2 regions of the Agarivorans albus genome follow, and region 1 is predicted to be linked to the other one. Evidence: predicted binding sites of a transcription regulator. Region 1 holds the regulator's gene; the other holds the start of a gene.
The links. The regulator FliA, encoded in region 1, starts transcription of late flagellar genes. The targets are predictions, from matches to a motif close to CTAAAGNTNNNNNNNNNNNNGCCGATA.
Positions count from the first base shown of each region.

Region 2: the regulator FliA is predicted to act here: its motif matches at 9,820-9,846, upstream of K5620_RS06710 (VC2046/SO_2500 family protein).

Region 1 covers NZ_AP023032.1:2,985,785-3,002,101, reverse strand. The annotation lists gene flhB (flagellar biosynthesis protein FlhB) at 1-432, shown strand, start outside; gene flhA (flagellar biosynthesis protein FlhA) at 531-2,642, shown strand; gene flhF (flagellar biosynthesis GTPase FlhF) at 2,680-4,107, shown strand; gene K5620_RS13520 (MinD/ParA family protein) at 4,097-4,990, shown strand; gene K5620_RS13515 (RNA polymerase sigma factor FliA) at 4,983-5,702, shown strand; gene cheY (chemotaxis response regulator CheY) at 5,830-6,213, shown strand; gene K5620_RS13505 (protein phosphatase CheZ) at 6,227-6,967, shown strand; gene K5620_RS13500 (chemotaxis protein CheA) at 6,979-9,150, shown strand; gene K5620_RS13495 (protein-glutamate methylesterase/protein-glutamine glutaminase) at 9,176-10,300, shown strand; gene K5620_RS13490 (flagellar motor protein) at 10,293-11,039, shown strand; gene K5620_RS13485 (flagellar motor protein MotB) at 11,041-11,964, shown strand; gene K5620_RS13480 (ParA family protein) at 11,964-12,749, shown strand; gene K5620_RS13475 (chemotaxis protein CheW) at 12,746-13,576, shown strand; gene K5620_RS13470 (chemotaxis protein CheW) at 13,715-14,203, shown strand; gene K5620_RS13465 (DUF2802 domain-containing protein) at 14,204-14,629, shown strand; gene ccmA (cytochrome c biogenesis heme-transporting ATPase CcmA) at 14,945-15,580, shown strand; gene ccmB (heme exporter protein CcmB) at 15,580-16,245, shown strand; gene K5620_RS13450 (heme ABC transporter permease) at 16,279-16,317, shown strand, end outside.
Region 2 covers NZ_AP023032.1:1,441,165-1,457,481, reverse strand. The annotation lists gene K5620_RS06765 (LysR family transcriptional regulator) at 1-718, opposite strand, end outside; gene K5620_RS06760 (SDR family NAD(P)-dependent oxidoreductase) at 825-1,580, shown strand; gene K5620_RS06755 (hypothetical protein) at 1,638-1,958, opposite strand; gene K5620_RS06750 (ketoacyl-ACP synthase III) at 2,218-3,312, shown strand; gene K5620_RS06745 (lysozyme inhibitor LprI family protein) at 3,398-3,832, opposite strand; gene K5620_RS06740 (histidine phosphatase family protein) at 3,813-4,397, opposite strand; gene K5620_RS06735 (adenosylcobinamide-GDP ribazoletransferase) at 4,394-5,197, opposite strand; gene cobT (nicotinate-nucleotide--dimethylbenzimidazole phosphoribosyltransferase) at 5,184-6,224, opposite strand; gene K5620_RS06725 (DUF3369 domain-containing protein) at 6,365-7,846, shown strand; gene K5620_RS06720 (YchJ family protein) at 7,941-8,402, shown strand; gene purU (formyltetrahydrofolate deformylase) at 8,431-9,267, shown strand; gene K5620_RS06710 (VC2046/SO_2500 family protein) at 9,264-9,794, opposite strand; tRNA gene K5620_RS06705 (tRNA-Tyr) at 9,959-10,042, shown strand; cyclic di-GMP riboswitch class I at 10,332-10,415, opposite strand; gene K5620_RS06700 (response regulator) at 10,585-12,240, shown strand; gene K5620_RS06695 (ion channel) at 12,376-13,356, shown strand; gene bamJ (BamJ family beta-barrel-assembly machinery protein) at 13,463-13,942, shown strand; gene K5620_RS06685 (cystathionine gamma-synthase family protein) at 14,015-15,250, opposite strand; gene iadA (beta-aspartyl-peptidase) at 15,342-16,317, opposite strand, start outside.

The DNA.
Region 1 (16,317 bases):
ATGGAGGGTAGCCCTGAAGTAAAAGGGCGTATTCGCCGCTTACAAATGGAAATGGCTGCTCGTCGAATGATGGCCGACGTACCTCAGGCGGACGTTGTTGTTACCAACCCAACACATTTTTCTGTAGCGCTAAAATACGACAGCAATGGCAGTGGAGCGCCAAAAGTAGTGGCTAAAGGGGTAGATGAAGTCGCCATGAAAATTCGCGAAATTGCACGTCACTATGATGTACCAGTGATGCAAGCGCCTGCTTTAACTCGTTCCTTGTATCACACAACTAAACTTGGCCACGATATTCCTGAAGGCTTGTACGTTGCTGTGGCACAAGTACTTGCTTTTGTTTTCCAGCTTGAGCAATACCGCAAAGGTAAAGGTAAGCGTCCTAAACCGGTTGTGGATGATCTACCTATTCCAGATGATTTGAGATATTAACCTCAGTTTCAGCACTTACTTGGAGTGTTTTATGTGGTTGGCTCAGTTATTGCTTTTCTCGTTTCATCAGTTGTTAGGAAGTCAGTATTTCGTCATTTATGGAAATCATCAATCGCCTCACCAGCTTTAAGCTTCAAGATCTAAAAAAAGTTGATGTCAATGTTATAAAGGGCTTTGGCACGCCTATGGTAGTGCTAGCTACTTTAGGCATGGTGGTTTTACCAATGGCCGCGTGGCTATTGGATATTCTGTTTGCTTTCAATATCTCTCTTGCCTTAGTGGTGTTATTGGTTGCTGTTTATACCAAGCGCCCGCTAGATTTTGCGGTGTTTCCTACCGTGTTGTTAATCGCTACTTTATTACGTTTGGCCTTGAACGTTGCCTCTACTCGAGTCGTTTTGTTAGAAGGGCATAACGGTGGGAATGCTGCTGGTAATGTAATTGAAGCTTTTGGTTCAGTGGTTATTGGCGGGAACTACGCTGTTGGTTTGGTGGTATTCCTGATCTTGATGATTATCAACTTTGTAGTAGTAACAAAAGGTGCAGGCCGTATCGCAGAAGTAAGCGCGCGCTTTACCTTGGATGCCATGCCCGGTAAGCAAATGGCGATTGATGCTGATTTAAATGCTGGCATTATCGACCAAGAACAAGCCCGTGAACGCCGCGCTGACGTAACCAACGAAGCTGATTTTTATGGTTCAATGGATGGTGCTAGTAAGTTTGTTAAAGGTGATGCCATAGCCGGCATATTGATTCTATTCATCAATATCTTAGGCGGTTTCATTATTGGTGTGGCCCAGCATGACCTAACCTTCGCTCAAGCTGCAGAGGTATACACCTTACTGACCATTGGTGATGGCTTAGTTGCGCAAATCCCGTCTTTACTATTGTCTATCGCTGCTGCCTTAGTGGTTACTCGCCAAAATACCGAAGCGGATATGGGTGAGCAAGTAAGCTTACAAATGTTCAAAGATCCACGAGTAATGATTATTTGTGGCTCGATTCTTTTCATTATGGGCATTGTGCCTGGCATGCCTCATTTGGCTTTTCTGAGCTGTGCAGCGGTTTGTTTGGGTGCTGCCTGGATGCGACATAAAGGCGATGCTAAGAAAGCCGCCGAGACTGCATTACAGCCTGCTTCTTCCAGTTCTAATGTTAGCAGTGAGCCAAAAGAGCTAGGTTGGGATGATGTTCAACCGGTTGATGTGATTGGTCTTGAAGTAGGTTATCGCTTAATTCCATTGGTGGATAAATCTCAAGGCGGCGAATTATTGGCGCGTATTAAAGGCGTGCGTAAGAAGCTATCTCAAGATTTAGGCTTTCTTGTGCCTGCCGTGCATATTCGAGATAACCTAGATTTAGGCCCAAACCAGTATCGAATAACCTTAATGGGCGTAACTTACGGTGAGTCGGAAGTGTTCCACGACCGCGAAATGGCGATTAACCCAGGTCAGGTATTTGGTAAAATCGAAGGCCAAGCCACCACAGATCCCGCCTTTGGTTTAGAAGCAGCTTGGGTTGCTACCGAGCAGCGCGAACATGCGCAAACATTGGGTTACACGGTAGTTGATTCTGCCACGGTTGTTGCAACCCACTTAAGTCAGCTTCTTACTAACAATGCGGCCAGCCTACTTGGCCACGAAGAAGTTCAAAACCTACTTGATATGCTAGGTGGCAGTTTGCCTAAATTGGTTGAAGGCCTAGTGCCAGACACTATGACTTTGTCTACGGTAGTTAAGGTACTGCAAAACCTACTGAATGAAGGCGTGCCTATTCGTGATGTTCGCAGCATTGTTCAAACCTTGGTTGAATATGGGCCTAAGAGCCAAGACCCCGATATTCTTACCGCTGCCTGTCGTATTTCGTTAAAACGTTTAATCGTTCAAGAGTTGATTGGCAGCGAGGCAGAACTTCCAGTAATTACTTTGTCTCCAGACTTGGAGCAGATATTGCATCAGTCGATGCAAGCGGCAGGAAACGATGGCGCAGGTATGGAGCCAGGTTTGGCAGAGAAACTCCAAGTATCATTAACGGAGGCGTGTCAAAACCAAGAAATGGCCGGTCAACCCGCTATCTTGTTAACCTCGGGCATACTGCGTTCAAGCATGTCTCGATTTGTTAAAACAGCAATGCCTGCATTAAGGGTTCTGTCTTATCAAGAAGTGCCAGAAGATAAACAAATACGAATTGTGAGTTCAGTGGGGCAGTAGCTTCAGCGAATTAGCAAAAGGAAGGTGAACAGTGAAAATGAAACGCTTTTTTGCAAAAGATATGCGAACCGCACTAGCCGAAGTGAAGGAAACACTTGGCAGCGATGCAGTTATCATGTCTAACAAAAAGGTAACCGGTGGCATCGAGATTGTTGCTGCGGTTGAACCTTCTAGCGCTAAACAAGCTGCACCTAAAAGCGATAGAGAATTGCCTGAAGATAGCGTCAATTTGTCGTCTATGAATGCAGGCGCTGCCAAAAAAGCGCCAACAAAACAGCATCCAAGTCATGATTTTGACGAAAATGCTAGTTTGAAAGATAACCTAACCAACTTTATGCAGCGCCATCAAAAGCGTCAGCAAGAAAACTTGCAACAGTCTCAGCAAAAGCAGCAACAGCAGCGCCCTCGCACCGTTCAAGCGCCACGCTCTTTAGCTCAACAACAAGGTTGGGCGCAGCAAGGCTCCATATCAAATAAACCAACAAATACGTCTCTTGGTGGACAACCAGCTAGCTCAGCATCAGCTGCTGCAGGCAACGAAGTTGGTGAGCTTAAAAAAGAAATGGCCGCCATGCGCAAGTTGCTTGAACATCAAGTATCTGGACTAATGTGGCAGGAAGTAGAGCGCCAAGAGCCGGTACGCGCGATGTTAATTAAGCAGTTGCAGCTAGTTGGTTTTGATGAAGATATGGCTGACCAAATAGCTGGATACATTCCCGAAGAACTCGGCGTTCAAGAAGGCTGGCAGCATTTACGTGAACTATTAGTCAATCAACTACCGGTTGGCCAAGATGAGATTTTGTTAAAGGGTGGGGCTATTGCGTTGCTTGGCCCAACGGGTGTAGGAAAAACAACCACCATCGCCAAGTTAGCAGCACAGTTTGCAATGCGCCATGGCGCCGAAAGTGTGGCGATGATTACTACAGATACCTACCGTATTGGTGCTCATGAACAACTTGCTACTTACGGCAAAATTATGGGCTGCGCCGTACGCGTCGCCAATGATGAAGAAGAGCTTTCACAGTTGCTTTATCAGTTTAAAGACAAAAAGTTGGTACTTATTGATACCGCTGGCATGAGCCAACGAGATCTTCGCTTACACGAACAATTAGATAAGCTAGTAAAAAACAGCCGCGTGAACATTCGCAACTATTTGGTGATGTCGGCCAACGCGCAGCGTCGGGTAATTGAAGAAACTGTGAACCAATTTCAGCGAATTCCCTTAGCTGGTACCATACTTACCAAATTAGATGAAAGTTTGGCTTTAGGCGAAGTGTTAAATGTAACCTTGCGCCATGCCTTACCAATAAGTTACGTTACTCACGGCCAACAAGTGCCTGAAGATATTGCGGTAGCTGCGCCTACCCAATTAATAGAACAAGCATTATCGGTTATCGATAAGCAAAGCCAGCAACATTTCTGGTTTAGTGAAACCGAACAACAAAAGGTTTCAGATGTATTCTAAAGATAATGAATTTGACCAAGCTAGCGGCTTAAGAATGATGCAACAAAAAAACAATGTGAAAGTCATCGCTGTAACTGGCGGCAAAGGGGGCGTAGGTAAAACTAACGTTACTCTTAACATGGGTATAGCCATGGCTGCGCAAGGTAAGCGCGTAATGGTATTGGATGCCGACTTAGGCCTAGCAAATGTAGATGTGCTGCTTGGCTTACGTGTAACTAAAAACCTCTCTCACGTTTTATCCGGTGAATGCACCTTAGATGAAGTATTAGTTAAAGGGCCTAATGGGATCTTAATTGCACCAGCTACTTCTGGTACTCAATCAATGGTGGAACTTAGTCCTGCGGAACACGCCGGACTTATTCGTGCTTTTAGCAGCATGAAAACACCTATTGATGTGTTGCTAGTTGATACTGCAGCGGGCATCTCCGACATGGTGCTAAGTTTTGCCAAAGCGTCACAAGACATATTAGTGGTGGTGTGTGATGAGCCAACCTCTATTACCGATGCTTATGCGCTAATAAAGCTGCTTTCAAACCAGCACGGTGTCTACAAATTTAAAGTGGTGGCAAATATGGTGCGTAGCTTACGCGAAGGCCAAGAATTATTTGCTAAGCTTACTCGAGTTACCGATCGCTTCTTGGATGCTACACTCGAATTGGTATCTTGTATTCCTTATGACAATAACGTGCGCTTAGCCGTAAGAAAGCAGCGAGTAGTGGTAGAAGCCTATCCTAAGTCTCCTGCTTCTTTGGCATTTCGCTCATTAGCAAGTAAAGCTTCTACTTGGCCAATTCCTGAACAAGCAGGTGGACATTTAGAATTTTTCATCGAGAACCTTCTCGAGTTTGGACAACGTAAAAATAGAGAACAGCTTAGTGAATAAAGTTGCCGCTTATGCCAGCGCTAATGACACTAATGTTTTGGTGGAGCGCCATGCAAACTTGGTCAAACGGATAGCCCATCACCTAATGGCTAGGCTTCCGGCTAGCGTGATTGTTGATGACTTGATCCAATCAGGAATGATTGGCTTAATCGAAGCCGCACGTAACTTTGATGGCTCAAAAGGCGCTAGCTTCGAAACCTACGCCGGCATCCGCATTCGTGGCTCTATGCTTGACGAAATTCGTCGTGGCGATTGGGTCCCACGCTCGGTACATAAAAACAGCCGCGCCATTAGTGATGCAATCGCTGAGGTTGAGAAAGAAAAAAACGGTGACGCAAAAGACGCCGAGGTTGCAGCAAAGCTTGGCGTAAGCTTAAGTGAGTATCACTCTATGTTGTCTGATGTAAATTGCGGACGCATTTTAGGTATCGATGATCTAGGTGTGAGTGAAGACGTCATATCAAGTGAAGAAAGTCGAGAGCTAAACCGACCCTTTGAAGGTTTTGCCAATCAACGCTTTCAACAATCTCTTGCCGAATGTATTAAAGGTCTTCCAGAGAGAGAAGCACTGGTTTTGTCCCTCTATTATGATGAAGAACTTAACCTAAAAGAAATTGGTGAAGTATTGAGCGTAAGCGAGTCCCGAGTCAGTCAAATTCATAGTCAAGCGCTTGCTCGAGTTAAAACTCGAATGCGAGATTGGACACAATAGAGAAATTCATCCTTACATTTCTTGTAAAAGATGGACTAAAATTGTGTTTATTAAGGCATAATATCTATATTACATAAATTTTTGGCCTATTTAGTGGCTTGTAAAACATCCTGTTGGGGGACGTACCTTGGATAAAAATATGAAAATTCTGGTTGTTGATGATTTTTCAACGATGAGAAGGATTATTAAAAACCTACTTAGAGATCTTGGCTTCAACAATACTCATGAAGCCGATGACGGAAATACCGCATTACCTATGCTTAAAGGCGGCGATTTCGAATTTGTAGTAACTGATTGGAATATGCCTGGAATGGAAGGCATCGACCTGCTGAAAAATATTCGTGCCGACGAAAGTTTGTCTCACTTACCTGTTTTAATGGTAACTGCCGAAGCAAAACGTGAACAGATTATCGAAGCTGCTCAAGCCGGCGTAAATGGATATATTGTTAAACCTTTCACTGCAGCCACGCTAAAAGAGAAGCTAGATAAGATTTTCGAAAGACTACAATAAGAAAGGAAGATGCGTGAGCACAGATACTCCGATTATTTCATTAGCCGACGCCAAATCTTTGGTTGCGCTACTTGAAGAAGGAAATGTCGCCGAGGCGAATCAACTTGTTAGTGAGCTTTGTGCTCCAAAAGCTAACCTGCTATTTGATAAGGTTGGGCAGCTCACTCGTCAGCTTCATGACTCTTTAAATGAATTTAAACTCGATATTCGAATTAACGAGTTAGCTAATCAAGAAATACCAGACGCTAAAGAGCGGTTAAACTATGTGATAGAGATGACCGATCAAGCGGCCAATAAAACCATGGACGCAGTAGAGTCTGGCCTTCCAATTGCCGATCAATTAACTAACGAAATCAACAGTATCATGCCTATATGGCAAAGTTTGATGGAACGAAGAATTGAAATCGGCCAATTTAAGGCGCTATGTCACCAAATCGATATTTTCCTTAATAGTTCTTCAGCAAATGCCGATAAACTACGTAGCATGTTAACCGAAATATTGATGGCTCAAGATTTCCAAGATTTAACCGGTCAGATGATTCGTAAGGTAATCACCTTGGTGCAAGAGGTGGAAGAAAGTCTGGTTGAAATGCTTACCTTGTTTGGAAATGAGAATGCCGAAGTAGTAGAAAATAAAAAAGTGACTAAATCTGCTATCGAAGCCGAAGGGCCAATATTAAATAAAGAGCAAAGGGACGACGTTGTTAACGACCAAGATGATGTTGATGACTTGTTGTCTAGTTTAGGATTTTAAGGGAGTAGCGCATGTCGTTTGATGTAGATGAAGACATCTTACAAGACTTTCTCGTAGAAGCGGCGGAGATCCTTGAGCAGCTGTCTGAACAGCTGGTTGATTTAGAAAAACGTCCAGATGACAGTGACTTGTTAAATGCCATATTTCGTGGTTTCCATACAGTTAAAGGTGGAGCAGGCTTCTTGTCATTGACCGAACTGGTTGATGTTTGTCACGGAGCTGAGAATATTTTTGACACCTTGCGCAACGGTGGAAGGAGTGTATCGCCTGAGCTAATGGATGTGATTCTTGAAGCGCTAGATTCAGTTAATGATATGTTCGCTCAAGTTCAAGCACGCGAGCCTTTAACACCTGCGTCTCCTGAATTAATTGAAAGCTTACATCAGTTGTCTCGCCCAGAATCTGCTGACGAAGTGGCTGCAGAGCCAGAGCCAGAGCCAGAGCCAGAGCCAGAGCCAGAGCCAGAGCCAGAGCCAGAGCCAGAGCCAGAGCCAGTAGCTCCGAGCGCCGATGCCGGCAACATTGACGAAATTACCGACGACGAGTTTGAGCGTTTGCTTGATGAGCTGCATGGCTCAGCTGCACCTGCTGCTGCCGCAACACCAAAACCTACTCCCGCAGCTCCAGCTGAAAAAGCTGCCAGTGATGGTGATATTTCAGATGATGAATTTGAAAAACTGTTGGATGAACTGCATGGTTCTAAGGCGCCAGGTGCTGGACAAGCGGCTGCCCCTAAAACGCCAGAAGTAACGAAGCCTAGTTCAAATGCTGATGAAATTGGTGATGATGAATTTGAGAAACTGCTAGACCAATTACATGGTGCAGGCAAAGCACCTGACACTAAAGCCGCTCCAGCTAAGCCCGCAGCTAAAGCTGCGCCTAAGCCTGCTGCAAAAATTGAAGCTAGCCCTAAAGCGCCTGCTAAACCAGCGGCACCGGCCAAACCTGCTGCTAAGGCCGCTCCAGCTAAACAAGAGCCTGCAAAAGCGCCAGCCAAGCAAGCTGTACCTCAAGGCGAAACCACCGTTCGCGTAGATACCCGCACTCTAGACGATATTATGAATATGGTGGGCGAGTTGGTATTGGTACGTAACCGCTTAGTGAGTTTGGGCCTTAATAGCAATGATGAGGATATGTCTAAAGCCACTGCTAACTTGGATGTGGTGACTGCTGATCTTCAAGGTGCGGTAATGAAAACCCGCATGCAGCCAATCAAAAAAGTGTTTGGCCGTTTCCCTCGAGTGGTTCGAGATTTAGCGCGAAGCTTGAAAAAAGACATTAACCTTGAGTTGGTGGGTGAAGATACCGACTTAGATAAAAACTTAGTTGAAGCGCTGGCTGATCCTTTGGTTCACTTAGTTCGAAACTCTGTTGACCATGGTATTGAGATGCCAGATGATCGAGTTGCTTCGGGTAAACCTCGTACCGGTGTTATTCGCCTTTCTGCCTCACAAGAAGGTGATCATATCTTGCTTAAAATCGAGGATGATGGCGCTGGTATGAATGCCGATAAGCTAAAATCTATTGCGATTGAGCGCGGCGTGCTTGATGCCGATGCCGCTGCTCGCATGCCAGATAAAGATGCTTATAGTCTTATTTTTGCGCCAGGGTTCTCTACTAAGACTGAGATTTCAGACATCTCCGGTCGAGGTGTGGGTATGGACGTGGTGAAAACTAGCATTACCCAACTTAATGGTTCCGTTGATATTGATTCACAGTTGGGGCAAGGCACTACATTACAGATTAAAGTACCGCTAACCTTGGCTATTTTGCCAACCTTGATGGTCGACGTTGGCAAGCAGACTTTTGCCTTACCACTGACTAGCGTGAATGAAATTTTCCACCTAGACCTTACCAAAACTAATGTAGTTGATGGTCAAGAAACTGTGATTGTTCGTGATAAGGCAATTCCACTGTTTTACTTACAAGATTGGTTAATTAGAAATGGCCAATCTGGAGAGCGTAGTTCTCAAGGGCACGTGGTTATCGTACAAATTGGCCCACAACAAGTCGGTTTTGTTGTTGATAATCTGATTGGCCAAGAAGAAGTGGTGATCAAAGCACTAGACCAATTATTGCAAGGTACTCCAGGTATGGCTGGTGCAACAATCACTAGTGATGGCCGTATTGCTTTAATTCTTGATATTCCAAGCCTGTTGAAACGCTACGCTCGTAAGATGTAAGCCTAGCCTTTAAGAAGAATCTAACATGGCAATAAAAGTACTTGTAGTTGATGATTCGAGCTTTTTCCGACGCCGGGTAAGCGAGATCATCAACGCGGACCCTTCTTTAGAAGTGGTCGATACCGCAAAAAATGGCCGTGAAGCCATCGACATGGTCGCTCGTCTAAAACCTGATGTAGTGACCATGGATATCGAAATGCCGATAATGGATGGTATTACTGCCGTTCGTGAAATTATGGCGAAGAATCCCACCCCAGTGCTTATGTTTTCTTCGCTAACTCACGAAGGCGCAAAGGCCACTCTTGATGCCCTAGAAGCTGGCGCTCTCGATTTTATTCCTAAAAAGTTTGAAGACATAGCTCGTGATAGAGAAGAAGCCGTTAGCCTTCTTCAGCAGCGGGTTAAAGCTATTGCTCGCCGTCGCGTTAGTGCTCGTCGTAGTGTTAGCGCACCGGCTCCAAGCACTCCTGTTCGGCCAAGCGCAGCTACAAGACCTGCAGTAAAAGCTTCGCCAACTACTTCAGCCCCACAACCAAAAGAGCGTGCTACCGCCCGTTTTAAGCCTTCTGGCAAACGCTATAAGTTAGTGGCTATCGGCACTTCCACTGGTGGCCCCGTTGCGCTACAAACTATTCTTACTCAAATACCTGCTGGGTTTTCTAAACCGATTCTATTGGTTCAACATATGCCGGCTACTTTTACTGCGGCTTTTGCTCAGCGACTCAATAGCTTGTCGAGAATCAATGTTAAACAAGCTGAGGACGGTGACGAGTTACGCCCTGGTTGGGCTTATTTAGCACCAGGTGGTAAGCAAATGTTGGTGGAAGGTCGAGGATCTTACGGTCGTCTACGGGTCATTGATGGTAACGATAAAGTAAATTACAAACCATGTGTTGATATTACTTTTGCCTCACTAGCAAAGAGCCACCAGTCTAATGTATTAGCGATGATACTAACTGGTATGGGGGCCGATGGCAGAGATGGCTCTCGCTTATTAAAAGAGCAGGGCTCTACCATTTGGGCGCAAGATGAAGCCAGTTGCGTGGTGTATGGTATGCCTCAAGCGGTTGCTAGTGCTGGTTTAGCGTCAGAACAACTACCTCTTGATCGCTTTTGTGAAGCGATTGTAGCGGAAATAGGGAATGGATAAACTTAGCATTGCTGGCGTGTTTATCGCCTTCTCTGCTGTTGGTTTAGGTCATTCTTTAGCGGGTGGTAGCTTTTCAGATCTGGTTAATTTGCACGCCTTTATTATCGTTGTAGGTGGCACGGTTGGCGCAGTCATGCTGCAAACGCCAGCTTCTCAATTTGTTCAAGCTATAAAATCCATTCCGCGAGTTTGGCAAACTCAACAACTAGATGTTAAAAAGCAAACTCAACTAATTTTAAGTTGGTCTCATACAGTTCGGAAAGATGGTTATCTGGTATTAGAAAAACATCGACAACAAGCCGATGCCTTTAGTGTACTAGGTTTAGAAATGTTGATAGATGGAGCTGAAACCGAGCAGTTAAAACAGTCGCTAGAAGATATAATCGATCTTGAGCAAAACCGCTTAGAAAAACAAGCAGGGGTATTTGAAGCAATGGGTGGGTATTGCCCAACCGTTGGCATTCTCGGGGCGGTATTGGGGCTAATTCAAGCCATGGACTTTTTAACTAGCCCTGAGCAATTGGGTCAAGGAATTGCCGTGGCATTTGTTGCCACCATTTATGGGGTAGGGTTTGCTAACTTTGTGTTTTTGCCTATTGCCAACAAACTTCGTGCTTTAGCAGGAGAGCGAGCAATATACCAAGAAATGACTCTCGCCGGCTTAGTCTCTATTGCAGAGGGTGCCAATAGTATGGAAGTGCAACGACGCTTGCATAGCTTTAATACGGAACTCAGCTAATATGCGTCATCGCTACGCCACGCAGGCTAAGCGTAACGCAAGTACCGAACGTTGGCTGGTGTCTTACGCTGATTATATGACGCTAATGTTTGCCTTGTTTGTTGTTTTGTATGCCATGGCCATTGCTAATGAAAATGAATATCCCGAATTACAAACCCGATTGCAGCAAGCTATTTCACTTTTCGAAACTGATAAAGTCTCAAATCAAGAAATTGTTGCTATCGAGTTAGAAGGTTCCTCAGAGGCCGGCATTTTATCTGGCGGACAATCTATATTAGATGGGGGAGTCTTTAAACGTGTCGAAGAGACTCCAGCAACTAGCGATTATAAAAGCAATGCTGACGATGAAGGATTTATTCAGCTGGCTGAACAACTGGCAACAGAGTTTAAAGATTTTCTAAAAACCGACGATATAGTAATAAGTTATGATGAACAATGGCTCACTATAGAGCTAGATAGTCGACTGTTTTTTGCTAGTGGCAGCGCGTACTTACTCAAACCTGCTGCCCAGGTTATTGATGTGTTGGCAGAAAAGTTACGTCAAGTTGATAACTATATTCGAGTTCGTGGTTACACTGATGAAGACAGCATTGATAGCGAACTTTACCCTAGCAACTGGGAGTTATCTGCAGCGCGGGCAACACGGGTCTTAAGAGAGTTGCAAGTTAGGGGAGTAGCGCCTGCTAGAATGGCATTAGAAGCTTACGCTGAGTTTGCTCCCGATGAATCGAGTACGAGTCATCGCAAAAACCGACGAGTCGTTATCGCCTTAGCGAAAACTTTATGGCAGCCAAAGGCTGAAGTAAGTCCTGAAGAACCAGATAAAGCGGAAGCAGAACCGAAAAAACAACCAGACAGTGAAACCATGTTAGCTGTGCCCTTAGAAGGCGGCGGGGTACGTTTTACAACAAGGCAGGAAGAATAGTGAAAGTTTGGACAGTAGCCAATCAAAAAGGTGGCGTAGGTAAAACCACTACGGTAATTTCGCTTGCCGGTTTGTTGGCGCAGCAGGGTAAACGCGTTCTGTTGTTAGATACCGATCCGCATGCTTCGTTAACCAGTTATTTGGGTTTTGATGTTGATAGTGTGCAAGGCACCCTATACGAGCTTTATCAAAACAGCCAAATTGATGATGCGATGGTTACCCATAGTATTCAGGCCACAGCATTTGATAACCTCGACCTTATCCCCGCCAGTATGGCTTTAGCAACGTTAGATAAAGTGCTAGGTCAACGTGAAGGTATGGGGCTAATTCTCAAACGCATCTTATCTCGCGTTGAAGATAAATATGACCATGTGTTAATTGATTGCCCGCCAGTATTAGGGGTAATGATGGTCAACGCTTTAGCTGCTAGCAATAGGGTGTTAGTGCCAGTACAAACCGAGTTCTTAGCAATTAAAGGCTTGGAGCGAATGGTTAAAACCTTAGCGATTATGCAGCGCTCTTGTCCCGGCCCCTTGCGCTACACTGTGGTTCCAACCATGTATGACAAGCGCACCAGAGCGTCATTAGCAGCGCTTAAAGAACTACAAGAAACTTACCCTAAAAATATTTGGAATTCGGTTATCCCCATCGACACTAAGTTTCGCGACGCTAGCCTTCGTCACACTCCGCCTTCTTATCATATTAAGAACTGTCGCGGAGTTTTTGCTTATCAAACATTATTAGCACATTTACTGCAAATGACAGATGAGCAGGGGCTATTATGAACAGTGACAAGTTGATGGAAGAAGCACTAGGCGACTACTTTGATTCATTACTTACTGAATCTGTGCCCGAGCCAGAAAAACGTCCCGAAGTAAAACCAGCAGCTCAAGAAAAAGCAGCACAACACCTGGAGCCGCAAAGCAAGCCATTGGAAGAGTTGTTTGCAGAAGCCGAGCAGCGCGTGGCTGCAGTCGCAGAAGCGCAACCGGTATTGCTGCCCATAAAAGAGTTGCCGGAACAAGCGCCTGAGGTTGAAGTTGAGGTAAAGGTTGAGGAACTAGAGCAGCAGGTAGAAGAGCAAGAAGTTGAGGTCGAAACCGAAACCGAAACCGAAACCGAAACATCCCTTGCTCCACAAGAAGAGCCAACTGCCGCCGAATGGCAAAATATCGACACTGATAACGACTTTCAGGTGCTATTTTTTGAAGTGGCAGGGGTAACTTTTGGTGTGCCGCTTACTCAGCTTGGAGGTATTCACCGAATCTCCGAAGTGAGCCCGTTGTTTGGTAAGCCTCCATGGTTTTCCGGGATTATGATCGAACGTGAAGAAAAGCTCAGTGTGGTTGATACCGCTAAATGGGTGATGCCAAATCAGCCCTTTGAGCCAGACTATAAGTATTTAGTGATGTTAGGTGAAAGTGCTTGGGGCTTAAGCTGTGAAAAACTATTTGGCACTGAGAGACTTAACCGAGATGACGTTAAATGGCGTTCAACGCCTGGTCAAAGACCTTGGTTAGCCGGAATGGTAAAGCAAAAAATGTGTGCCTTGTTGCATGTTGAAGAACTACAACAAATGCTCGCAGATGGCGTAGATATCGAAGGACATTAAAAATCTGAGAGCCCGATAGGCTTCTCAAGTTGAAAAGGTAGGAAAATCTGCCATTTAGTTTTATAACATATGATATATACTGAATAATATGAGTTGCGAGATCCGATAGGACTCACGAATACTAAAAAGGACACGCAGATGAGCGAGCAGCGTAACATCGCAGAAAATATTGCCGAAGATGAAGTATTACAATGGGTGACTTTTCAGCTAGAAAGTGAAACCTATGGCATCAACGTAATGCAGGTACAAGAAGTATTGCGTTATACCGAAATTGCCCCAGTACCAGGTGCGCCAAATTATGTACTAGGTATTATTAACTTGCGCGGCAATGTAGTTACGGTTATTGATACCCGTTCACGTTTTGGGTTGCCTTCTTCTGATATCACAGAAAATTCTCGAATTGTTATTATCGAAGCAGAATCTCAAGTGATTGGCATCTTGGTTGATAGTGTTGCAGAAGTGGTTTACTTGCGCTCGTCTGAGATTGATATCGCGCCTAATGTGGGTACTGAAGAAAGCGCTAAGTTTATCCAAGGTGTGAGTAATCGCGACGGACAATTACTCATTTTAGTTGATCTAAATAAACTGCTTTCTGATGAAGAGTGGGACGAAGTAAGCTCACTATAAATGGATTGGATTAATCTGATTGCCCTAGTGGCAACCGTTGTTTGCCTTGTTGGTGCTATTTGGTTCAGCAACAAGGCGCAACAGCAATTGAAAGCCAATGAGCAAAAAATGCAAAGCTTAGAGGTAGTCACCAAAAATCTTCTTCAGTCACATCGAGTGGTTGAAAAGCAACTGCAAGAAATTCATCAAGCCAATGCCTCTTTGGTGGGTGAGTTAGAACGGCAAAGTGAACAAGTAGAGCAGGCTTTTCTTCGTACCTCTCAAATTCAATCGCAAGATCCCGACAGCAAATTGTATACTCGAGCGGTAAAGCTGGTTGAATTAGGTGCAGATTTAGATGAAGTTATGCGCGAGTGTGAGCTGCCAAAAGCTGAAGCTGAATTGCTACTAAGTTTACGCAATAAAATGAAAGGGCAAGTGAGTTAAGCTGGTTATAACTAGAGAATGCTTTTGTTTAGCTGTCCGTGTATATACTTAATGGTTTAGACTCCTTAGCCCGATTCAAATTCTTGGTTTTTTCCTCGCTTCTTTTACATTTCTATTTATGGCTTCATCAATTCAAATAAACTGCGAGAGCATGTTAGCGCTCAACTGAAATACCGCTATATACAAACAGGCTATGTTTTTGTTACTTGTATTGCAAAGCGCTGTAAACATGGCGTTAATCCTTATGCTCAATCTAGTTTTTAGGCTTAGCTGTGTTAACATCCTAGCCTGTGTGTTGGGCAAGAAAATAGTTGAATGTTAAAGGTTAATGGACTGTGTTGTGTACGTGAAGAACGAGTATTGTTCGACGACTTGTCTTTCACATTATCACCGGGTGAAATTTTGCAAGTTGCCGGGCCAAATGGCGCCGGTAAAACCAGTTTATTGCGATTGATTTCCGGTTTGTCACGCCCCGAAAGCGGAGAGATTTTTTGGCAAGAAGAAGCCATTTCTCAGCAGGCTGAGCAATACCATCAACAGTGTCTTTATCTAGGCCATCATGCTGGGGTAAAGGCTGAACTAAGTGCAGTAGAAAACTTACGTTTTTATCTAGGATTGGCTGGCGAAAGCATGGAACAAGAACAGCTTTACGCTTTGTTAACCCGTGTAGGTTTAGCAGGATTAGAAGAAGAAGCTGTTGCTCATCTTTCAGCAGGTCAGCAGCGCCGAGTCGGGCTGGCTAGGTTGTGGCTGGTTGCGCGCAAATTGTGGATCCTTGATGAACCATTTACCGCGATAGATAAACAAGGCGTCGCGTATTTGGAACAAGTTATTTTGTCTCATGCTCAAAAAGGAGGAATGGTGTTGTTAACGACTCATCAAGAGTTAAATATTCCTACTTCCGATTATCGAATCTTAGAGATTAAACCGGCCTTTGAGGAAGCGCTTTAATGCATGCGTTTACTACTGTTGTTAAGCGCGAGCTTCTAGCCGCTTTTCGGCAAAAGTCAGATGTGCTTAACCCGCTGTGGTTTATTCTCATCGTTATTACCTTATTCCCCATCGCAGTAGGGCCGGAGCCCTTGTTATTGGCCAAAATAGCGCCGGGTATTTTGTGGGTGGCTGCGCTGTTATCTTCGTTATTGTCTTTGGAGCGTTTATTTCGAGATGATTTTGCAGATGGGTCTTTAGAGCAAATGCTGATGAGTGGCTCATCGCTAGCCTTGATAGCCTTGGCTAAAATCGTGGCTCATTGGCTGATAACAGGTGTGCCTATCTTATTGCTTTCGCCTCTTTTGGCAGTGTTACTGTCTTTAGAATGGCAAAGTTTCCAAGCTACCTTTTACACCTTAGTACTAGGGACCCCAGTATTGAGTTTAATTGGTTCTGTAGGGGTCGCCTTAACTGTTGGTTTACGCAAAGGGGGCGTTTTACTTAGCTTGTTAGTTTTGCCTTTGTATATTCCAGTGTTGATTTTTGCGACATCTGCGATTGAAGCTGCGTCATTAAGCTTGCCCTATGCCGGGCATTTAGCGATCATGGGCGCCATAAGCTTACTTGCTCTCACCTTGGCTCCTTTTGCCACGGCTGCAGCGCTAAGAGTAAGCATTAACTAAATTTAGAATAAGACCGAGAGAGTAAATACCATTATGTGGAAATGGTTACATCCATACGCAAAACCTGAGGCG
Region 2 (16,317 bases), 1.5 Mb from region 1:
CTTGAATAATGCCTAAGCCAGCCTCACATGCTGCCATATAAGCGTCAGTGCCATTTACTGCCAGCCTACTGGGCATTTCTAATACTTGGCGCTGCCCTTTATCAAGGTATTCAAACTCGGCTGCGCTGTTGCCCATTTTAGGCGCATAATCAACTAAATAATGCTTGGCTAGTTCGTTAAGCTGCTTTGGTTCGCCATAACGCTGCAAATAACTAGGACTAGCACAGCTGTAGATTTGATAGTTACATAAGGGTTTTGCAATGAGTTGGCTGTCTTGCAATTCTCCCACTCTAATTAAACAATCGACGCCCTCTTTCACCGGATCGATTTGATAATCAGCACTGCTTATTTTGATTTTAACTTGTGGGTAACGCTCTAGCCATTCGGCTAAGTGAGGCAGCACAATGGTGCTAGCAAATCGGCTAGGCATATCCACTCGAAGGACACCGCGTATTTCATCCGCTTGACGAAATTGGCTTTCTACAGCGTCTAACTCCCGCAAAATAGACCTACACTGCTGAAGGTAAACTTCACCGTCCTGAGTAAGCGTAACGCTACGCGTGCTACGATGAAGTAAGCGAGTTGCCAGCTTTTTTTCCAAGAATTGCACCGCGTTGGAAATGCTCGATTTAGGTAAATCAAGTAATTCTGCTGCTCGCGTAAAACTGCCACTTTGTGCAACAGCCACAAAACGTTGCATTGCCTCAAATTTATCCATAAGCCACTACTGTTCGCCTAAAAGAAACAATGATATCTATTTTAGTATGTTTTTCACTAACAGTATTTTTTCTATCCTGCATGTCGACACAAACAGGAGAGACTTTATGAACAACTTATTATTGGTGACAGGCGGAAGCCGAGGCTTAGGGCGCAGTGCTGCTTTAGCCTTAGCGAAAAGCGGAGTGGATATAGTCTTCACTTACCATAGCCAACAAGACAAAGCCGAGCAGCTAGTGAGTGAAATTCGCCAATTTGGAGTAAACGCCGCCGCCATTCAACTTGATCTGGCAGATAGTAGCAGCTTCCCCAGCTTTATCAGTAGATTAAGAGCGATCTTACAGCAACAATTTGAACGAGACTCAATCAACTACCTGGTTAATAACGCAGGAATCGGCATTAATAACAGCTTTGCTGAAACGACCGAGCAACAGTTTGATCAATTAATGAATGTGCATTTAAAAGGCACTTTCTTTCTTACTCAAGGCTTGCTGCCAATGATTGAAACAGCAGGGCGAATAGTCAATATCTCTACCGGATTGACCCGCTTTAGCATGCCAGGCTTTTGTGCTTATGCCATGATGAAGGGAGGATTAGAGGTAATGACTCGCTACTTGGCAGCAGAGCTAGGCCACAAGCAAATTAGGGCAAATACGCTCGCACCAGGAGCGATAGAAACTGACTTTGGTGGCGGAATTGTACGTGACAATGCCACACTTAATCAGCAACTAGCCCAACACACTGCGCTAGGCCGAGTAGGTATTGCAGAAGACATTGGCGACGCCCTCTCCATGTTACTCAGCGATCAAGCTTCTTGGGTAAATGGCCAGCGGATAGAAGCTTCGGGAGGAATGTTTTTATAAGCTTAAACCAATAAGGCTTTGCCCAATGTGCCTTGGCTAAGCCTTATTTCTAAGGCTTTACTGCTCGTTTGCGTTCAGCAATAACCAGTCTTGTGGCTTAGGATCTAATGGGGCTTCTACTTCATCGATAGCAGAAAATGTCCAAATAAACATAGATTTGAAAAAGGCTTCTTCATTATCTATTTGGCCATTTACAGCCACCAGTTTTTTAGGTGGTAGGTTGCCAATAACATCGCCACCAAAAGCTAAAAGGCTTAGTGAATCTGCGTAGAAATCAACGGTTAATTCAAAAAAACGCGTATTATCAGTAAAACTAGATATTTGAGTATTACCATCACCAGGTGGAGACAATACAGAATTGTGTTGTTGCGCAGTCATAACAGACCCCATTTACGTAATTCAGAGAGTAATTGAGCGTCCCTGTTACATAAATTGACCTACATATTATTAGGTCTAGTCCATCAATATGGGCTGATTATGGCACAACTTGACCAATAAAACACCAGCTAAAGCTAAAATGTGAGCTTTAGCCACAAAAAGCTACTGTTTGAGACTAATTCTTGTTCTAGTTTGGTTATTTGCAATGCTTAAGGCATAATCCTTGGCAACTTCAATTAGCCAGAGTTTTAAGCACGCTATGTACAATGCTGAAATTACCGGTTGGGGCAAATGTATGCCACCAGCGCGACTCACTAACCACGACTTAAGTACTTTTCTCGACACATCGGATGAGTGGATTAGTAGCCGGACAGGCATAAAAGAGCGCTGTGTTTCTCATGTAGATATTGCTGAACTCGCCGCTACCGCTGGCTTACAAGCTTTAGCTGCTGCAGGGCTAAAAGCAGAACAACTCGATGCGATTATTTTGTGTACCTGCACCCCTGGTACATCGGTACCTAGCAGTGCCAGCCGTGTACAACAACTACTTAATGCAGAACAAGCCGCCGTATTTGATATGAACGCCGCTTGCTCAGGTTTTGTTTACGGTATGCAAACAGCCTCTGCCTTAATTCAAACCGGAGCGATGAAACGCATTCTGTTGATTGGCGCCGAGCGATTAACTCAATTACTCGACTGGACTAAACGCGATACCGCAGTATTGTTTGGCGACGGTGCTGGCGCAGTGATTCTAGAAGCAAACGACCAAGTGGAAAAAGTAGGCTTCTTAGCAGCAAAACTAGGCTGCGATAGCGAGAAACGAGAGATCTTGTTTATTTCAGATTTTGGCACTAACCGTAAACGTTTTTCAGGCGTAGATACGCTTTACAATTTTCAGTTTGAAGGACCTGAGATTTTTAAACGTGCGGTAAAAGGCATGGGTGAAGCAGCAAGTAACGTATTAGAGCAGGCTAACATCGCCAACAATGAGCTCAACTTCATTGTGCCCCACCAAGCCAACTTACGCATTATTGACGCCCTAGCCAAACGTATTGATGCTCCCTATGACAATATTATGGTGAACATTGAAAAATACGGGAACACTTCAGCGGCCACTGTTCCAGTAGCCTTATGTGAAGCCTTAGAGCAAGGGCGAATCAAGCCTGGTGACAATGTATTGCTAGCCGCTTTTGGTGCTGGACTGACATGGGGAGCGGCTGCGATTCGCTGGGGTCAGCGTGTTACACCTATCGCCGAATCAGATGCTAGTTTAAGCCCTTGTGAGCAAACTGCTTTGGAAATTTTGGCCCCCGCCATTAAAGGTTGCCAAGAAGCACGCGCTGCAGAAGCGTAATTGCCCAGAGGCTGTTTATCTTTCGCGACAGTTTACCAGCAAACAGCCCGCTAAAAGCGGGCTGTTTGCTATCTAAAATTCAACCTTACCACTGGTGCAAACGGCTTAACCAATGTTGGGTAAGCTCTATCTCACAACTTAAATACTGGCTAGCCGAACCGCTGCCGCCAGCCATCATTAAGCTTTCCCAAGCACACAAAGATTGCCGAAACTCACTAAACTCTATTTTGGCTTTTTCTAAAGCTTGAACTGCGCCTTGAGCCCCTTCACTAATAGACTCTAAGTCCATAGCTTGCTTATGCAGAACAACCAAACGTTGCCTTACTTGATGGTCAAGTTGGGCTAGGCTGTTCTCTAAACATGTATTTACTTCCGGTTTAGTAGCACGCTGCCAGCACTTACCAATAATGTTTACTTTAGGTTTATTGGCCGAGGTACTTTCTTCACTGGCTTGAGCTTGCCCCAGAGCAAATGTTAAAGGCACACATAAGATAACAAGTTTAGCGATTAAGGTATTCAATGGCGGCTCCATTAGAGGCAAATGTTATACAAGTTAAGGATCCAAATGTTAGTGCTATTTTGCTGGACTCAGCCACAGGTAAAGCTTGAATATCTCCAACAATGGTACGAATAACCCCAGCATGAGTAAACCACACGTGGGCGGTATTTACTTCACTAGTTTTAGATAACTGAGTTTGCCAAAAGCCTAGTATGCGTTGGCTAAACTCAGCAACGGTTTCGCCAGATTGGCCAAGGCGATAGCCCTCTAAATTATCAGCCCAAGCATCCAGTAGATTGCGGGGAATGTCATCCCAGTTACAACCTTCCCATTGACCAAAACTTATTTCCTTCAGTGAATCTTGATATGCAATATCCTCCGGCACAAAAAGGCTTTCGGCCAACTGGCGACAACGTAACAAAGGGCTAGCACACACTTCTGCTACCGAGTACTCGGCCAATAATTTTTGCAATCGTACTGTGGCTTGTTGTAGTTGTTCTGGTATTGCAGGCATATCTAGCTGGCCGTAACAGCGGTTGCTAGCAATATCTGGTTGGCTGTGGCGCACCAATAGTACTCGATTCACAGAATTAGACCTGTATTAATAGCTGCAAGCAAACTGATATAAATAGCCACTTCGCTCAACTGCTGCTGTGCGCCTAAGGTATCCCCTGTATAACCAGCCAACTTTAGCTTAAGGTAGCGAGCCCACAGTAGCGTGACTAGCAAGCAACTTAACACCGCAAAAGCTAACATATTTAGCTCTAATAAAGCTGCTGGCACCGCAACCCAAAACAAGGCAAAAAGAAGCTCTTTGGAACCAATCGACTGAGCAACAGCTTTGGCTTTACTCGGCTCAGACGGCTCACGAACGTAATCAAGTTTCCAGATAATAAGCACCGCGCTAAAGCGACTTAAGCTATGCGCTAGCCACAGCACCAATAAGAGATCGGTGCTAACGAGCGCCTGACTAAGGCTCAACAAGGCACTAAATTTAATCGCCAATATGCTGCACAAACCTAGCACTCCGTAGGTGCCTAAGCGGGAGTCTTTCATAATTCGCAGCATTTGCTCTGGAGTGTAGCCACCGCCAAAGCCATCACAGCAATCGGCAAAGCCATCTTCGTGAAATGCACCGGTAAGCCAGCAGCTAGCGGCCATCGAGAGCAATATAGCTAAGGGCGCACCAAGTATGGGCATAAGCAATACAATGAGCCCCGCGCTAACTAAACCAACAATCCAGCCAACCAAGGGGAAATACGCCACACACTGGCTGAGACTTTGGCCACTGTATCTTACATTTTTCGGAACCGGGATCCGGCTAAAGAAACTGAGTGCATTAAACACTAAGTTCATCTCATGTTTGGCGCGTTCAATCACGCTCACGACTCACGCCAGCTGAGTCAAACGAGGCCATTTCTTTTAAGAACACCAGCGCAGACTCAACCAGTGGATAAGCCAGCACTGCGCCACTTCCTTCACCCAAGCGCAGTGCTAAATCCAGCAAAGGCTTAGCCTCTAGCGCTTCAAGTAACCTTTGGTGAGCATGCTCTGCACCTTGGTGACAAAAAATCATGTATTGTGTTACCAAGGGGTTTATCTGGCTGGCCACCAAGGCAGCCGCAGAGCAGATAAAACCATCTACCAAAATAACGATGCGCCGATGAGCGGCTTCTAGCATCGCTCCCACCATGGCAGCAATTTCAAACCCGCCTACTTTGGCTAGCCATTGCTGCGCGCTGTATTCACCTTGATGGTATTGCATCGCTTGCTGTAACACTGCCGTTTTATGCTGTAAGCCTTGATCATCTAAACCAGTTCCGCGGCCAACACAGTCGCTAACATCCAAACCCAAGCAGCCCGCCATTATGGCAGCAGCACTAGCCGTGTTAGCAATGCCCATCTCGCCAAAAGCCAACAAATTCGAACCTTCACGTGCAGCTTGGGCAACTCGCTCGGCGCCAACGTCGATGGCTTGAAGACATTGCGCTTTGCTCATTGCATCGGCATTCAAAAAACTCTTGGTGCCGTTTGCTACCTTACACAGTTGTACCCCTTGCTCAGACAAAAGCTGGCCCACCCCAACATCAACAATCTCGAAGTCCAAACCATGTTGACGACAAAATACGTTAACGGCGGCTCCACCATTAACAAAATTTTGTACCATTTGAGCAGTAACTTCTTGTGGGAAGGCGCTCACACCCTCAAGCGCAATACCATGGTCCGCAGCAAATACAATCATTTTAGGCTGGCGAATTTCAGGCTCTAAGGTCTGTTGAATTTGGCCTATTTGGCAGGCTAAACTTTCCAGTTGGCCAAGAGAACCTTGTGGCTTAGTTTTTAAATCAATCTTATTGATTAAGGCTTCAGCTAAGCCTTGGTCTAGCGCTTCAATCACGAATTTATTATGCAAAATCAATTTCCTAGCAACATAAGTGCAATTGCTTAAGCTTAGCGTGTTTAATATCCAGTTTTAAGAAAAATATCCTAAGAATCGCTAGTAATTTCCTATACTGATGATAGAGGCCTTATTAACGAGTGAGGACAGTAGCAATGGATGATAGTGCTGAACTTTTCCTGTTTGATGAAGAAGACGATACCGCTACCGAAACCCTAGAGCCAGCTCCCTGGAAGGTGCTAATTGTTGATGACGACAGCGAAATGCATACCGTCACAAAATTAGTATTAAACAACTTTTCTTATCAAGATCGAAAACTCAGCTTTATTGACGCCTATAACGCTGCCGAGGCTTATCAATTACTAAGTGAACACGGCGATGTTGCGATTGCCTTAGTAGATGTTGTGATGGAAAGTGACGATGCGGGCTTATTGCTTATCGATGATATTCGCCAACGCCTTAACAACCACAAAATACGACTAATTTTGCGCACCGGGCAACCCGGCTTAGCGCCTATTAGAGAAGTGATTCGCCGCTACGATGTGAGCGACTACAAAAACAAAACCGAGTTAAGCGATGTAAATTTAGATACTTTAATGTGCGCCTCCCTTCGTGCCTACCAAGAAATTACCGAACTGCATTCACAACGTAATAACCTGCGTGCGGTCATCAATTCCTCCAGCCATATTGAAAATTGCAAAAACGAGCAAAACTTGGCTATAGGCGTGTTTCATGAGCTAATTGACTTGTTAACACAGCAAGATGCCAAACTTACCCTCAGTGGCTTAGCCTTAAGTGTTTACCGCTCCAAGCTTAAAGTACTGCATAGCGAAGGGAAGCTGGCCTATTTAGAAGAAGTTCGCAGCTTACATGAGCTACCAAGCCGAGTTCAGTCATTGCTTAACCAAGCGCAGCAAAATCAACAGCACAGTTTTGGCGAGAACAATGCGGTGTTTTATTTGCAAAATACTGATAGCGAACCTTTGATGTTCTACCTAGAAGGATGGAGCGACACCCAGCAGTTGCAGCTAGAACCACTTAACTATTTGATTCAAACTACGGCTGTGCGTCTAGAAAACCAGCACTTGCAAAAACAACTAGCTCACGGTCAACTGCGCCTAGTGGAGTTAATTCATCAAGCCATTCAAACCAAACATTATAATACCGAGCAGCTCAGCAATATAGAACGCTATTGCGCTAAACTTGCTGCGGCTTATTCGCTCAGCGACCAACAGTGTGAAGCATTAAACCAAGCCGCTAGCTTTTATGACCTAGCTAACCACGGCTTACCCGACGTGCTGCTTAGCTGTAACATGTTAAGCCAAGGGAGTTGGCAGCGCATTGCCGAACATTGCGAGCTACCAGATGCACTTAAAGATCCCGCAGTGCAACAGCAAATAGATGCTGCACTTATCGTAGCTAATCAAAGCCAAGAACACTGGGATGGTAGTGGCCGACCACTAGGCCTAAGTGGTGAAGCCATTCATATTTACGCCCGTATTGTGGCTTTAGCGGTATTTTTAAGTGAACAAACAGACCAGCAAGCAAGTTTGGCTCAGCTTGATTTAGCCAACAACCCACACTTTGATCCTCAATTAACCACATTTACGGTTAAGCACATGTTAAATCCTGATTAATAAGGCCAATTTGGCCAAACTATCACCAAGTTTCAGCTGCCTTATCGGCAGCTTCTTGCTACACTTCGCCCTTAATCAAATTTGAGGTTTCCCTGTGTTAGTTTGCCCCTGCGGTAGCGGCAACGATTTTCTTCAGTGCTGTCAGCCCATCATCACCGGTGATTGCTTACCAACAAGTTGTGAGCAGTTAATGCGTTCTCGCTACACCGCGTTTACGCTGGGCGATGCTAGTTATTTATGGCAAACGCACCACCCGGACTATCGACAAGGCGATGCCCCGCAACCTTCAACTAAAGAAGATTTAGGGCAATGGGAAAAGCTACAAATAATCTTTAGCTGTGACTTTAAAGATGACCAAACAGGCATAGTGGAGTTTAAAGCTCATTATCGCGAACAGGGTCAACGACAAATTTTGCACGAGCGCTCTAACTTTAAGAAAGTTAACGAGCGTTGGTTTTATACTGATGGAGAGTTCGCCCCAAAAGCCTTGGCGCGTAATTCAGCTTGCCCCTGCGGAAGCGGCAAAAAGTTTAAACAGTGCTGTAATAAATCTTAACTTTAAAACTGAATAAATCGAAAACACAATGGAAAGAAAAATTCTATTAACCGAATGCCCAGACGCAAAAGGTTTAATCTCAAGCATTACCAATATATGTGCTAAGCACCAGCTTAACATTATTAAAAACAACGAGTTTGTTGATAACGATGCCAATCGCTTTTTTATGCGTACGGTGTTAGAAGGCTACTTTAACGACCAAACGTTACTTGCCGATTTAGATGGCGCACTTCCAGCTGGGAGTACCCGTCGGCTAGAAAGTGCCGGGCGCAAACGTATTGTTATCATGGTAACCAAAGAAGCGCACTGCTTGGGCGATCTACTCATGAAAGCCGTTTACGGTGATATGGATGTAGAAATTGCTGCAGTTGTTGGTAACTACGATAGCCTACGTACCTTGACGGAAAAATTTGATATTCCTTTCCATCATATTAGCCATGTAGATTTAAGCCGTGAAGAGCATGAGCAACAAGTTATTAAGGTAGTGCAGCAGTACCAACCAGACTACGTAGTACTTGCCAAGTACATGCGTATTCTTACGCCAGCTTTCGTTGAAGCCTTTAGCAACAAAATCTTAAACATTCATCACTCGTTTTTGCCAGCATTTATTGGCGCGAAGCCTTATAAACAAGCTTACGACCGAGGCGTAAAAATTATTGGTGCGACCGCTCACTTTGTAAACAACGATTTAGACGAAGGGCCAATCGTAGAGCAACATGTAATCCATGTTGATCATACTTACAGCGCCGAAGAAATGGCCAAAGCTGGCCGTGATGTAGAAAAAGCTGTATTAAGTAAAGCACTGCAGCAAGTGCTTGATGAAAAAGTATTTGTATACGGAAACCGTACCGTGGTGTTTCGTTAATTAAAGTACTTAACGCTAAGTGGCTTTGAGTAATCGAAGTCACTTAGTAGCTTGTACATGTCAGTACCCTTCACTTCCTTATCTATTTCTTGCTGTAGATCTGGCTTAGCCACTTGGAGTTTTACCCGACTTAACAAATCCACGTTGTTCATTACCTCGTGAGGTAAACCGTCTACACTGTCTTCTGCACACGCTGCATAGCCGCCAAGAGCCTGTTCTAAACGAATTCGCGACGGCTCACCAGCATGCAAGTGCTTGCTCCAATTAGCTTGCACTGAAAACTCATCATCTAGCGCTTTAAGAGCGCGAGCTTGAGCCAGTTGAAACTTATCACGTAAATCTTGCTGAACCTGTTCATGCTGTTGCTTTTGCATTGAAAACTGAGCTTGATCGCACACGTTTTGACTAAGCATGCTAAGCAATAAATGAAAATGAGCCTGATCGCCCTGCAAGGCACTTTGGTTAAGCGTATCGCCCAACTGCAGTTCATCACATAAGCTACTTTGTCTAATTTGCTCAACTAACATATTGCTCCTCCATTACCTTTATAGCTATCGGAAAAGCAGGCTAAAACTTTAGCAAATTTCGGCCAAATGCACAGATAATAAGCAAACAGTTATCTACCAATAAAAATGTCGCTGTTTTTGCTTTACAGCCCATCAAGTTCTGGTAATATGCCGCTCCACAAGCAGGAGGGGTTCCCGAGTGGCCAAAGGGAACAGATTGTAAATCTGTCGCGAAAGCTTCGGTGGTTCGAATCCACCTCCCTCCACCATATTGATAAAAAAAGACATCTTAGGATGTCTTTTTTTTATACCCGAGATTTGCCTTAAGTATGCAATTAGTGCGCAACAAAATATTAAGTTGAGCAATAACCAATAGATTTAAAAGTCTTAGGAGCAACGGCATTTAGAAACAAATGCTTAACAAGATAAGGCAGCAGAAACAAATACGCCAAGCTAATTTTAGCTTGGCGTTCCAACCAAATACGGAAAGTAATAAACGGTAAATAGACTAACTTACTAAGTAGAAAGATGTACATTGTGCAAATCTAACCACTCAACTAAGGCGGTCCAGCCATCTTAAGGTTGCCCTAAAGACCTGTAACTTTCCGACCTTGGATCACTCCAAGTTTGGCTTTGACTCAGCGCTGATGAGACCAAAAGACTCATCAACACCTCAATATTAAATCAAGCTTAGCTGTTTTTGCAAGGTTTAATAGCAGATACTACTACTGCGCTAACTGTCTATACTTACACTACTTTATCGCTTGGTAACTTATGCTAGGATAAGCCAAAAGGATTAGAACACTCAGTAATGGCAACGCAATACAATTACAGCGACAAGCAAATACTCATCGTTGATGACCAGCGAGCCTTTCAGGTTATGCTTAAGGCCATGTTGCAAAACTTTGGCGCAACCGACGTTTATTTTGCAAACACTGGCGAAGCCGCTGTAAGGGCGTGCAAAAAACGAAAATTCGACATCCTTCTAGTGGATTATAACCTTGGCACTGGCAAGAATGGTGGCCAGCTTTTAGAAGAGCTTCGTGTTAGCGAGTTGTTAGAAGTTGATGCTCTGTTTTTTATTATTAGTGGTGACAATAATAAAAGTATGGTGCTTAGTGCTCTAGAAATGGAGCCAGACGAGTTCATAACCAAACCATTTTCTCAGTTTCAGTTACACAACCGCCTAGCAAGAGCCCATGTAAAGCGTCAAAGTTTACGCGAGGTTTATCACGCATTATCAAAAAAACAGTATCAGCAAGTTATTGAACTGTGTGACAAACAGATTGAAGCCGAAAGCCGTTACAGCAACTATTGCCGTAACTTACGCGTTGAAGCGCAAATAGCCTTAGGCGAATACGTGGCAGCTAAAGAAGCACTAGAAGCCATTCTAGAAGAGCGTAAACAAACCTGGGCGAAAGCTACCTTAGGTCGTGTTCACCTGTTACTAAAAGACAATAAAAGCGCGATTGAAACACTTAATCGTTCTATTGCAGAAAGCCCATTACTGCTCACCGGCTATGACTGGCTAGCTCGCGCTTACCGAGCAGACGGCGAGTTAGACAAAGCCTTAGAAACTGTACTTAAAGCCTCTAAGTTGGCGGTAAATAGTATTGAGCGACAACAGCTGTTAGCCGAGCTTGCTATGGAAGCTGGCGATTTAACCCTAGCCAAAGAAACCTTTTCTACCATTTTGCAGCTTGCTAGGCGTTCTATACATCGTGGCCCTCATCACCTGTGTAACTATGTACGCAGCCTAATAGACGAAGCGCAAAGTGAAGATGATTTGTATCGAAAAAATCGCTTACTGCAAGAAGTTAACTCTGTGCTATTTCATGCTAGGCGAGAAGAAGGCAAAGACGATGACTTTAACTTTGATGCCTTTGAGGGAATAAGCCAAGCTCGCGTGCACGCCACTAAAGGTGAGCTAAACAAAGCCAAACGATTGCTATTTGATAGCCACGACGGTTTGTTAGATGCACCCAGCAAAGTAAGTGGTGAACTATTGCCCGACACCTTCTTAACCCTAAACTCTGTAGGCGAGTTTGAATATGCAATGCCCTTTGCCGAAGAGCTAGAAAAACGCGATGACATCGATCCCATGTCCTTGTCCTCTGCCCACAAAGTATTAAAAGCTGAAGATTTTGAACTCAAACTTGGCCAGTTTCGTGAATACAATAAAATGGGCATCGAAGCCTATGAAGAAAATCGCTTTCACGAGGCGACGAGCTATTTCGACAAGGCGTTACAAGTGGCCCCTGGCAACACCGGTGCAATCTTGAATAAAATCCAAGCCATTCTAAAACAACTTAATCAATCGGAAAAAGGGCTCAGTGGGCAGCTTTTAAGTGACTGCAAAATTACCATTAAGTTACTCGATGGTCTTAAATTAAACGACAACCACGCCGAGCGTTACTCAACCTTAAAAAGTGAGTTCCAGCAACTCGGTAGCGGCAACAAAAAATAGCAAGCAAGTCTTGTTAGCCCCACATTTTAAGGCTGCTCGCAAAATCCTCCATTTGAAATACACTTAGCTTAAAGCCAGTGAATAAAACTGGCTAATAATCAAATTGTTGATTAATAGCTGGAGCGTTAGCCAAATATGGAGAAGTGCGGTCAATGTCTGTACCAAGATAGTTCTGGAGCCAAATGCAAGGAACCTGCTTTAGAAAGCGGGTTGTGTTTTTGGCATGACCCAGACGAGGACAAATGCGGTGAAGAAATCAAAGAGAAGCTAGAAAACCATGCTAAAAGCGGCGGCATGCTTCAAGGTATCAGCCTAAAAAAAGCCAAACTAGCTGGTATTGATTTAGTTCGCTACAACAGCAAGCAAGGTTACGACCTTTCTGGCGCCGACCTCTATCGAAGTGACCTAAGAGGGGCGCACCTTTTTAATATCAACCTGCAAAGCGGTAGCTTAATGAAAGCCGATTTGCGAGGAGCCAACTTAAATCATGCCGACCTAACAAAAACCAATTTGCTTGGTGCCAAAATGGACCAATGTAAATGCGATAGTCTGTGCGTTGGAGAAAGAGTGCTTCAAGAACAATTAGGCAGTGCTGCTGAACAACAACAAGATAAAGAAGCCATGGCCGACTACTACCAACAAGCCGAGGAAGTGTATCGCGGCCTCCGTAAGACAGCCGAATCGGAAGGCTTGTTTACTACTGCAGGTGTGTTTTTGCGTAAAGAGCTCACCATGCGACGCTATCAAATGCCCAAATTCTCTTATCGGCGCGGAATATCCAAGCTGGTTGATTTGGTATGCGGCTACGGAGAACTGCCGATCCGCGTGGTATACACCTCTCTATTAATCATTTTGAGTTGCGCTATTATTTATTCGTTTACCGGCATTCATTTCAACGGAAATATTGTTTCTCTCAGTGTTAATCAAAGCCTTGGGCAAAACGTTGTAGCGTTTTTTGAATGCTTGTATTACAGCGTGGTCACTTTTACCACCCTTGGTTATGGCGACTTTACCCCGGTTGGACTTTCCCGCATGTTCGCAGCCATTGAGGCCTTTAGTGGCAGCTTCATTATTGCCTTGTTTGTTGTGGTATTTGTAAAAAAAATGACCCGCTAGCGCTTTTGAGGCGAGTTTTCTTAGATAAGCAGTGCTTTTTAACTAGCACTTTCGTAAAGTTAGATTAACATTTATCTTTTACTCAACACCCTATAAGGAATCGACTTTGAAATTTGTGGTTCTCGCTCTACTCGCTATTTTTGTGATTGTATTTATTCTCCGCGCCAATAATAACGCCAAAGCGGTTAAACAAAACCGCCAGTTAGGCCACGACTTTCTTGCTGAAAACGCTAAAAAAGACGGTGTGATAACCACAGAATCTGGATTGCAGTACCTAATCCTTGAAGATGTTGTAGAAGGCGCCGAGAAACCTTCTGCAAACAGCACGGTAACCGTTCATTACCATGGAACACTGTTAAGCGGCTTAGTGTTTGATAGTTCGGTAGAACGTCAACGCCCTGCTCAGTTCCCTCTAGGGCAAGTTATCGCGGGCTGGACCGAAGGCTTACAATATATGAGTGTGGGCGAGAAATTCCGTTTCTTTATTCCAAGTCAATTGGCTTACGGCGACCGCAGTGTGTCATCAATTCCAGCCGGCTCTACCTTAATTTTTGAAGTGGAATTGCTATCAATAGATAGTAAGTAAACTTATCGGATACTTCAGGTAAATGTAAAAAGCCTTGGCGTGACCAAGGCTTTTTTGTATCAGCTTTCTTTACTAAGAACTGGCTAATGCTTGCTCAAAGTCATTGAGCAAGTCTTCAGTGTCTTCAATACCAATTGAGCAGCGGATCATTGTTTCACTAATTCCCGAGGCTTGGCGTGCCTCTAAGCCCATTTCAAAGTAAATGGTTTGGGCAACAGGCAAGGCCAAAGTTCGGTTATCCCCTAAATGGGTCGCGTTAATTACGATATTGGTTTTATCCAAAAACTCTGTGCTGTTGATCCCATCAACTAAATCAAAGCTCACCAAAGCGCCATAGTGCTTAAACAAGTCACTGGCTCGTTGATGCTGAGGGTGAGAAGCCAAGCCAGGGTAATACACCTTAGCCACTTTAGGATGCTCATCTAACATCTTGGCTAAGGCCAAGGCATTCGCACATTGGCGTTCCATACGCAGGGCCATGGTTTCGGCACCTACCGACAGTAAATGCGCAGCTTGCGAGCTCAAGGCGCCTCCAAAGTCTCGCAGGCCTTTTTTCTTAATTTGGTTAATGCCCCACATCTTAGGATCGCCACTGCGGTAACCTTCAAAAATATTGGGATAAGCACTCCAATTAAATAAGCCTGTATCACTTACCGAGCCACCCAATGCATTACCATGGCCGCCAACATACTTTGATAACGAGGTAATGATTAAGCTCGCGCCTACCGACTTAGGCTGAAAAAGGTAAGAAGAGGTTAAGGTATTATCCACTACGTAAACCAAACCTCGTTGCTCACATAGCTTTCCAATCCCCGCTAAATCAACTATCTGGGTGGCAGGATTAGCAATGGTTTCAATAAACACCATTTTGGTGTTGGCTTGGCAAGCCTGCTCTACTGCGTCACTGCTTGTGGCATCCACTAAGGTCACCTCAATGCCATAACCTTTTAGCGTGCCAAATATGCTGCTGGTGTTACCAAACAAAAAGCGACTCGCTACAATGTGGTCGCCAGCCTTTAGCAAGGTTAAAAACACCGTACCAATGGCCGCCATACCGGTACCAAATACTAAGCTGGCAACACTCTCATCAAGCATGGCTATTTTGCGTTGTAAGTAATCGAGAGTCGGAGTTGATTGGCGTGCATAGGCATGACCAACTTGCTTGCCTTGAAATACATCCACCAAGTCTTGAGTGGCAGCGTATCCATAAGGTACCGAGTTATGAATTGGCGCGTGAACAGCGCCTTCCTCTACGCCAGCTAAACGGTCGCAGTGAACCAGCTGTGTTGTAAATCCTTTAAAGCTCATAGGGCTACTTCTAGTAAAAACCAAGTGCCGCTATTATGCCTTAGCCAAGGTCTAAAAACGAGCAGCCCTCAGCCAGCGGCTCTAGCAAATTCTACTCAGCCCAAATACTTTGGCCTTTGGCAAACACTTGCTTGATCGCTAAAGATTGCTGGTCAAGAACTACTAAATCGGCGTCAAAGCCTACTGCTAATTGACCTTTATTTTTTAAGCCCAAAATCTTAGCGGGGTTACGACTAATCACCGACAGCGCAATATCTAAAGGCACTTGATAAGACTGAACAGCTTCTTTAGCAGCCAGATATAAACTCTCTAGTTTTCCCGCTTGCATCCCCACTAACTCACCAGCATCATCAAACAGCGGTAAACTAGCGTTAGCATCTGAGCTAAAGCTCACTCGTTGCCAATCTAAGCCCTTATCAACAATGGTTTTAAGCGCTTTAGGGCAGCTTACCTCGCCTTCTTCGATAAACTGCGGAATAGTGCTAGTGGTGAAATCGATAACACCGCCCTCACTCAAAAACGCTAGGGCATCGTTAAACAAGGCCTGATTACGATTACAATGGGTTGGATAGAGCTGGGTGATTGATAAATCAGATTGCTTAACAATCTCTCGCAGTAGATTTAGTTTTCCTTTTCCATCGCCAACGTGGAAAAAGCTAATACCTTTTTTACCTGCCAATAAACCCGCTACGCGCGCCTCGGCGGCCACTGCGGTAAAAGCTTGTACCGAGGCCTGACTGGCTCGATGATCAGCAATGGCTAGCTCACCTACACCTATCATCTCTGGAATTAATACAATGTCTTGCTCGATGCTTCCGGTGATGGTTTTAACCGGCAGATGATAGGATCCGGTGTAGCAATAGCAGCTTAAGCCCATGGCACTTAATTCTCGTGCTTTACCTAATACTTGCGCTGGAGTGCGAGTAACACTATCGGTACCTAATGCGCCTACTAAAGTAGTAACACCAGTGGGTGCGGCATCTTCAAAACTAAGCTCTGCAGTACGATAAGCAAAGCCCCCTTCACCACCGCCTCCGGTAAAATGGACTAAGGCATCCACAAAACCA